Regions from separate parts of the Isoptericola sp. 178 genome, predicted to be linked through region 2. Evidence: predicted binding sites of a transcription regulator. Region 2 holds the regulator's gene; the other holds the start of a gene.
The links. Region 2 encodes Rex, which represses fermentation and respiration genes when NADH is low (regulators of the CRP and FNR family bind a similar motif). Its sites were predicted from a motif close to CTTGTGAANNNNTTCACAAG; they were not measured.
Positions count from the first base shown of each region.

Region 1: adhE (bifunctional acetaldehyde-CoA/alcohol dehydrogenase) is a predicted target of Rex. The motif match lies at 2,034-2,053, and genes of this name have one in related genera.

Region 1 is NZ_JAUQYN010000001.1:34,885-38,288, reverse strand. It holds gene mnmA (tRNA 2-thiouridine(34) synthase MnmA) at 1-906, shown strand, start outside; gene Q6349_RS00110 (hypothetical protein) at 903-1,940, shown strand; gene adhE (bifunctional acetaldehyde-CoA/alcohol dehydrogenase) at 2,103-3,404, shown strand, end outside.
Region 2 is NZ_JAUQYN010000001.1:350,114-353,517, reverse strand. It holds gene Q6349_RS01610 (HAD family phosphatase) at 25-840, opposite strand; gene Q6349_RS01605 (glutaredoxin family protein) at 921-1,163, shown strand; gene Q6349_RS01600 (redox-sensing transcriptional repressor Rex) at 1,160-1,864, shown strand; gene Q6349_RS01595 (YceI family protein) at 2,071-2,622, opposite strand; gene Q6349_RS01590 (histidine phosphatase family protein) at 2,830-3,404, shown strand, end outside.

The sequences.
Region 1 (3,404 bases), 320 kb from region 2:
TTCGAGGAGACCGTCGTCGCGGACTTCCTGTCCGAGTACTCGGCCGGCCGCACGCCCAACCCGTGCGTGCGCTGCAACGAGCACATCAAGTTCACCGCGCTGCTCGACAAGGCCACCGCGCTGGGCTTCGACGCCGTGGCCACCGGCCACTACGCGCGCATCGAGCACGGCCCCGCCGGCCCCGAGCTGCACCGCTCGCCGAACGACGCCAAGGACCAGTCCTACGTGCTCGCCGTCATGGGCCCCGAGCGGCTCGCCCGCTCGGTGTTCCCGCTGGGCCACTTCGCCACCAAGGACGAGGTGCGCGCCGAGGCCGAGCGCCGCGGGCTCTCGGTCAGCGCCAAGCCGGACTCCTACGACATCTGCTTCGTGGCCGACGGCGACACCCGCGGGTTCCTGCGCGACCGCCTCGGCGAGAAGCCCGGCGAGGTCGTGGACACCGACGGCACCGTCGTCGGCGAGCACCGCGGCGCCTTCGCCTACACGATCGGCCAGCGCAAGGGCCTCGGCCTGGGCCGCCCCGCCGCCGACGGCAAGCCCCGCTACGTCGTCGACGTCGACACCGAGTCCAACACCGTCGTCGTCGGCCCCTCCGAGCTGCTCACGGTCGACCACATCGACGCGGGCCGGGCGACGTGGCTCGTCCCGGCCCCGAACGACTGGACCGACGTCACCGTCCAGGTGCGCGCCCACGGCCGGGCGGTCCCCGCCCAGGTCCGGGCGACGTCCGACGGCGCGGCGGGCCTGGAGGTCCGGCTCGGCGAGCCGCTGCGCGGGATCGCGTCCGGGCAGTCGATCGTGGTCTACCGCGGCACCCGGGTGCTGGGCCAGGGCACCGTCTCCGGCGCACGCCGCGCCGGTGCCGTGTCCAGCGCCGCCCCGACGGCCACCGTGGCGCACGCGTGACGGCGGTCAGCGGGCACGGGCCCTGGCCCGGGGGAGAGCGCGACGTGCTGGATGCCCAGCAGACCGTGCTCGGGGACCTCGCCGACCTGCCCACCGGCGTCGAGCCGATCCCGTTCCTCGTCCAGCTCGCGGGCCGTGGTCCGGGTGCGGGGGCGACCGCCCGGACCTCGCTGCTGCTGGCCGAGCACGCCGTCGAGCTCGGCCCGCACGGCTGGAAGCTCGCGGACCACGACGGCGTCGACGCCCGCCGCGCTCGGTCCCTGCTGGCCGAGGACCTCACCACCCTGGCGATCGCCGGGCACGGGTACACGGGGCCGCTGGCCGTCGAGGTGACGGGCCCGTGGACCCTCGCCGCCGAGCTGTGGTCCGCGCGGGGCGACCGGGTGCTGGCCGATGTCGGCGGGCGGGCGGCCCTCACCGAGGCGCTGGCCGTGGGACTGGCCGTCCATGTCGCGCAGGTGCGTGACCAGGTGCCCGGCGCGGACGTCGTCGTGCAGCTCGCCGAGCCGCTGCTCGGGCAGGTGCACGCCGGCGTGCTGCCGACCTTCTCCGGCTTCTCGCGCCTCCGCGGGGTGCCCGGTCCGGACATCGTGGAGGGTCTGCGCCCCGTGGTCGAGGCGGTGCACGACGCCGGTGCCCGGGTCGTCGTCCACCTCGGCGGCACGTGGGTGGGGATCCCGCCCGTGGTGCTCGCCGGAGCCGACGCCATCGGTCTGGACCTGGCCGACGTCGCCCCCGAGGGCTGGAACGAACGTGCCTGGGAGCTCGTGGCGCGGGCGACCGAGCGCAAGGTCGGGCTCTGGGCGGGCCTGCCCCCGGCCAGGGTGTCGCAGTGCGCAGGCCCCGAGCTGGGCGGTCTCGTGCGGCTCGTCGCCGAGCCGTGGCGCCGCATCGGGCTGCCCGCCGCCGGGCTGGAGTCGGTCACCGTCCTGGCGGCCCCGCGGCGCACCCCCGGCTCGGTGGACGACCACCGGGCGGGACTGGCGAACCTGGGCCGGGTGGCCGAGGCGCTCGCCGAGCGCGCCGCGGACTGACCCCGCGCCACCCCTCGCAGATGGTTGCCTCAGCCATCTGACCTGCGGATGTGTCCTGTCTCTCGCCCTGGGCGCCTTGTGGTCTGACCACATCTTGTGAAAGTCTTCACTTGTCAGATCCGGAGGCCGAGGAACGGCCACAGCCCCACAGGGGAGGGCGACATGAGCACCGACACCACCACGACCAGCGCCGCACCGGAGGTCACGCCGACCGACGTCCCGGCAGTCGAGCCCCCGGCGCCGGAGGTCGCCGTCGACGCGATGGTCCAGCGCGGGCTCAAGGCGCTGGCGGCCTACGCGACGCTGACGCAGGAGGACGTCGACCACATCGTCAAGAAGGCGTCGGTCGCGGCGCTGCGGGAGCACGGCAACCTGGCCCAGCTCGCGGTCGACGAGACCGGGCGTGGTGTCTTCGAGGACAAGGCCACCAAGAACATCTTCGCCTGCGAGCACGTCACCCACTCGATGGCCGAGCTCAAGACGGTCGGGGTCGTCGCGCGCGACGAGCTGCGCGGCATCGTCGAGATCGCCGAGCCCGTCGGGGTTGTCGCGGGCATCACCCCGGTCACCAACCCGACGTCGACCGCGATCTTCAAGAGCCTCATCGCCCTCAAGACGCGCAACCCGATCATCTTCGCCTTCCACCCCAACGCCCAGCGCTCCTCCGCGGAGGCCGCCCGGATCGTGCGCGACGCCGCGATCGGGGCCGGCGCGCCCGAGGACTGCATCCAGTGGGTCACCGAACCCAGCCTCGCCGCGACCAGCGCGCTGATGCACCACGACGGCGTCTCGCTGATCCTGGCCACCGGCGGCAACGCCATGGTGCGCGCCGCCTACTCCGCCGGGAAGCCCGCCCTCGGCGTCGGCGCCGGCAACGTCCCCGCCTACATCGAGAAGACCGCGAAGATCGGCCGTGCCGTCAACGACGTCGTCCTGTCCAAGGGCTTCGACAACGGCGTGGTCTGCGCCTCGGAGCAGGCCGTCATCATCGACGACGAGGTCTACGACGAGGTGATGGACGGTTTCCGGACCATGCACGCCCACGTCGCCTCCCCCGAGGAGAAGGCCCGGCTCGAGGAGTACCTCTTCGGCGCCTGCGCCGACACGGCCGCCTGCAGCGGTGCCAAGCTCAACGCCGCCGCCGTCGGCAGGTCGGCGGCCTGGATCGCCGAGCAGGCCGGCTTCGAGGTCCCGGAGGACACCTCGGTGCTCCTGGCCGAGATCTCCGGCGTCGGGCCGCAGGAGCCGCTGAGCCGCGAGAAGCTGTCGCCCGTGCTCGCCGTGCTGCGCTCGCGCAGCACCGACGAGGGTGTCCGCCTCGCCGAGCAGATGGTCGAGTTCGACGGTCTCGGCCACTCGGCGGCGATCCACACCACGGACGCCGGGCTCGCCGAGCGGTTCGGGCACGCCGTCAAGGCGGTGCGGGTGCTGTGGAACCAGCCCAGCGCCCTGGGCGGCATCGGG
Region 2 (3,404 bases):
GTCCGTGGGGAGGGGCGCCCCCGGTCAGCGGCCCCGGACGCGTCGGCGCATGGCACGCTGCGCGGCCCGGAGCACGAGGCCCGCGACCCAGGCCGCGCCTGCCCACGACGCGGTCCGCACGCCGCGGTGCGCCACCCGCTGACCGCGACCGCGGAACTCGCGGATCGGCCAGCCGACCTCCTTGGCGTGCCGACGCAGACGCACGTCGGGGTTGATCGGGCAGGGGTGGCCGACGGACCGCATCATCGGCAGGTCGTTCAGCGAGTCCCCGTAGGCGTACGAGTGGTCCAGGTCGAGCCCCTCGCGCTCCGCGAGCTCCCGCACGGCCGCAGCCTTGGCCTCGCCGTGCATGAGGTCGCCCACCAGCGCGCCGGTGTAGTACCCCCGCTCGTGCTCCGCGATGGTGCCGAGGCAGCCGGTCGCGCCGAGCCGGCGTGCGATGAGGCCGCCGATCTCGACCGGCGTCGCGGTGACCAGCCAGACCTGGTCCCCGGCCGCCAGGTGCTCGTCCAGGAGTCGCTTCGTGCCGGGGAAGATCCGCAGCTCCAGGACGGTGTCGTAGACCTCGTCGCCCACGGCGGTGATCTCGGCGACCGAGCGGCCGGCGATGAGGGACAGCGCCCGGCTGCGCACGGTCTCGATCTGGGTGCGCGACTCGCCGAAGAGCAGGTACTTGGCCTGGATCAGCCCGAACCGCAGCAGGTCGGCGGTCCCGAAGAACTCGCGCCGGTACAGCGCCCGGGCCAGGTGGAACGAGCTGGCGCCGCGGATGATCGTGTTGTCCACGTCGAAGAACGCTGCCGCCGGCGGGCTGACCGGGGGGTCGGCGTGAGACGGCATGCGGTCCACTGTAGCCGCGCGGATACGCTGTCCTCGTGAGCGGCACCCCGACGACCCCTGAGGAGACGGCACGGGTGGTGATGTACACCCGACCCGGCTGCCATCTGTGCGACGACGCCAGGCAGGTGGTCTCCTCGGTGTGCGACCAGGCGGGCGCCGCGTGGCGGGAGATCGACATCGAGGCCGATGCCGCGCTGACCGAGCGGTACGGCGACTACGTGCCCGTCGTCGAGGTGGACGGCGTGCAGCAGGGGTTCTGGCGGGTGGACGCGGTGAGGTTGGCGCGCCGTCTGGCGGTCCCCCCGGGAGGGAAGCGGACGTGATCGAGATCGGTGAGGTGACGGTGCCCGCGGCGACGGTGGCGCGGCTTCCGTTCTACCTGCGTGCCCTGCGCGACCTGTTGAGCGACGGCGTCACCACGACGTCGTCCTCCGGGCTGGCGGAGCGGTCCGGCGTGGGCTCGGCCCAGCTGCGCAAGGACCTGTCCTACCTGGGGTCCTTCGGGACCCGCGGGGTCGGGTACGACGTGGAGACGCTGGCGTCCTCGATCAGCGCCGCGCTCGGGCTCGGGTCGGAGCACCGGCTCGCCATCGTCGGCGTGGGCAACCTCGGCAACGCGCTGGCGAACTACTCGGGCTACGCGGCCCGCGGGTTCCGGCTGGTGGCCCTGATCGACGCCGACCCGGACGTGGTGGGTCGCAGCGCCGCCGGCCTCGAGGTCGAGCACTCCGACCGTCTCGAGGAGATCCTCGCCGCCCGGGGGGTGTCGATGGTGATCCTGGCGACGCCGGGTGCGGCGGCGCAGGCGGTGGCCGAGCGGATCGTGGCCTGCGGGGTGCGCGAGATCCTGTCGTTCTCGCCGGTGGCGCTGCAGCTGCCCGACGACGTCGTGGTGCGCAGCGTCGACGTCGCGGGTGAGCTGCAGATCCTCGCGTTCCACGCCGCGGCGCGGCACGCGCAGTCCGGGGACGCCGTGGGTGTCGACGGTGACCCCGCGGTGGTCGGGGTCCAGCCCTCCGCCTGAGCCCGCGCACCTTCCTGCGGGCCGGGCCGTCTCGCCGCGGGTCAGGACGGCCCGTGACGAGTCAGGACGACCCGTGACGAGTCGGGCCCCCGCTGCACGAGTCAGCGCACGGGATCCGCGCGGACGCGGTTCCCGTGCGCTGACCGGCGACGGCGAGGTGCGGCGGGCACGACGCCGACAGGCGCCGGTTCACCGGCGTGGTGGGATCAGTTCTGCTCGATCGCCGAGACGTCGAGAGCGATCTTGACCTTCTCGCCGACCAGGATGCCGCCGGTCTCGAGCGCGGCGTTCCAGGTCAGGTCGAAGTCCTTGCGGTTGATGACGATCTCGGACTCGAACCCGGCGCGCTTGTTGCCGAACGGGTCGGTCGCGGCACCCTCGAAGGCGACCGGCAGGTCCACCGACCGGGTCACGCCGTTGATGGTCAGGTCGCCGGTGACGATGTAGGCGTCGTCGTCGGCGGTGACCGAGGTCGAGGTGAAGGTCCAGGTGGGGCGCTCCTCGGCGTGCCAGAAGTCCGCGCTCTTGAGGTGCTGGTCGCGGTTCTCGTCACCGGTGCTCACGGCGCTCGCGTCGAGCGTCACCGCGACGGAGGAGGACTCGAGGTCCTCGCCCACGGTGATCGTCCCGGCGGAGATGCCGACGGTCCCGCGGACCTTGGAGATGCCGGCGTGGCGGACGGAGAACGACGCCGTGGAGTGGCCGGCGTCGACGGCGTAGGTGCCGGTGGTCAGGGCCGGGGGCAGGGGGGTGGCCATGGGGTGGCTCCTTGTCAGATCGGTTGCAGGACGTGATGCGATCGCGTCCGGATCATTCCATCGAAATGCATGAACATGGCACCCCGGCGCAGTATTCCCGCGCCGTCCGGACGAGTTCGGAGACCGGTCCGCGGCCCGATCGTGACGCGGCTCACGACGCCCGTCGCGCCGACCGGTCCACCCCCGGGATCTGGGACACTAAGGCGCATGGCCACCACCACCGTCCACCTGATGCGGCACGGCGAGGTCCACAACCCGGAGGGCGTCCTGTACGGACGCATCCCGGGCTACCGGTTGTCCGACCGCGGTCAGCAGATGGCGCGACGCGTCGCGGACCACCTCACCGACACCGGCCGGGACGTCGCCGCCGTCGTCGCGAGCCCGCTGCAGCGCGCCCAGGAGACCGCCGCGCCCGTCGCCGCCGCGTTCGGCCTGGAGCTGGCCACCGACGACCGGCTGATCGAGGCCGGCAACCTGCTCGAGGGCTCGACGATCGGCACGAACCCCGCCCAGCTCGCCCACCCCCGGTACTGGAAGCTGCTGTGGAACCCGCTGCGGCCGTCCTGGGGCGAGGCCTACGCCGACCAGGTCGTGCGCATGCGGGCCGCCGTCGACGACGCCCGACGTGCCCACGCGGGGCGCGAGGTCGTCCTGGTGAGCCACCAGCTCCCCGTCTGGCTGACCCGGCTGGCCTTCGAGGGCAGGCGCCTGGCCCACGACCCGCGGCGTCGCCAGTGCGCGCTGGCCTCGCTGACGTCGCTGACGTTCACCGACGACCACTT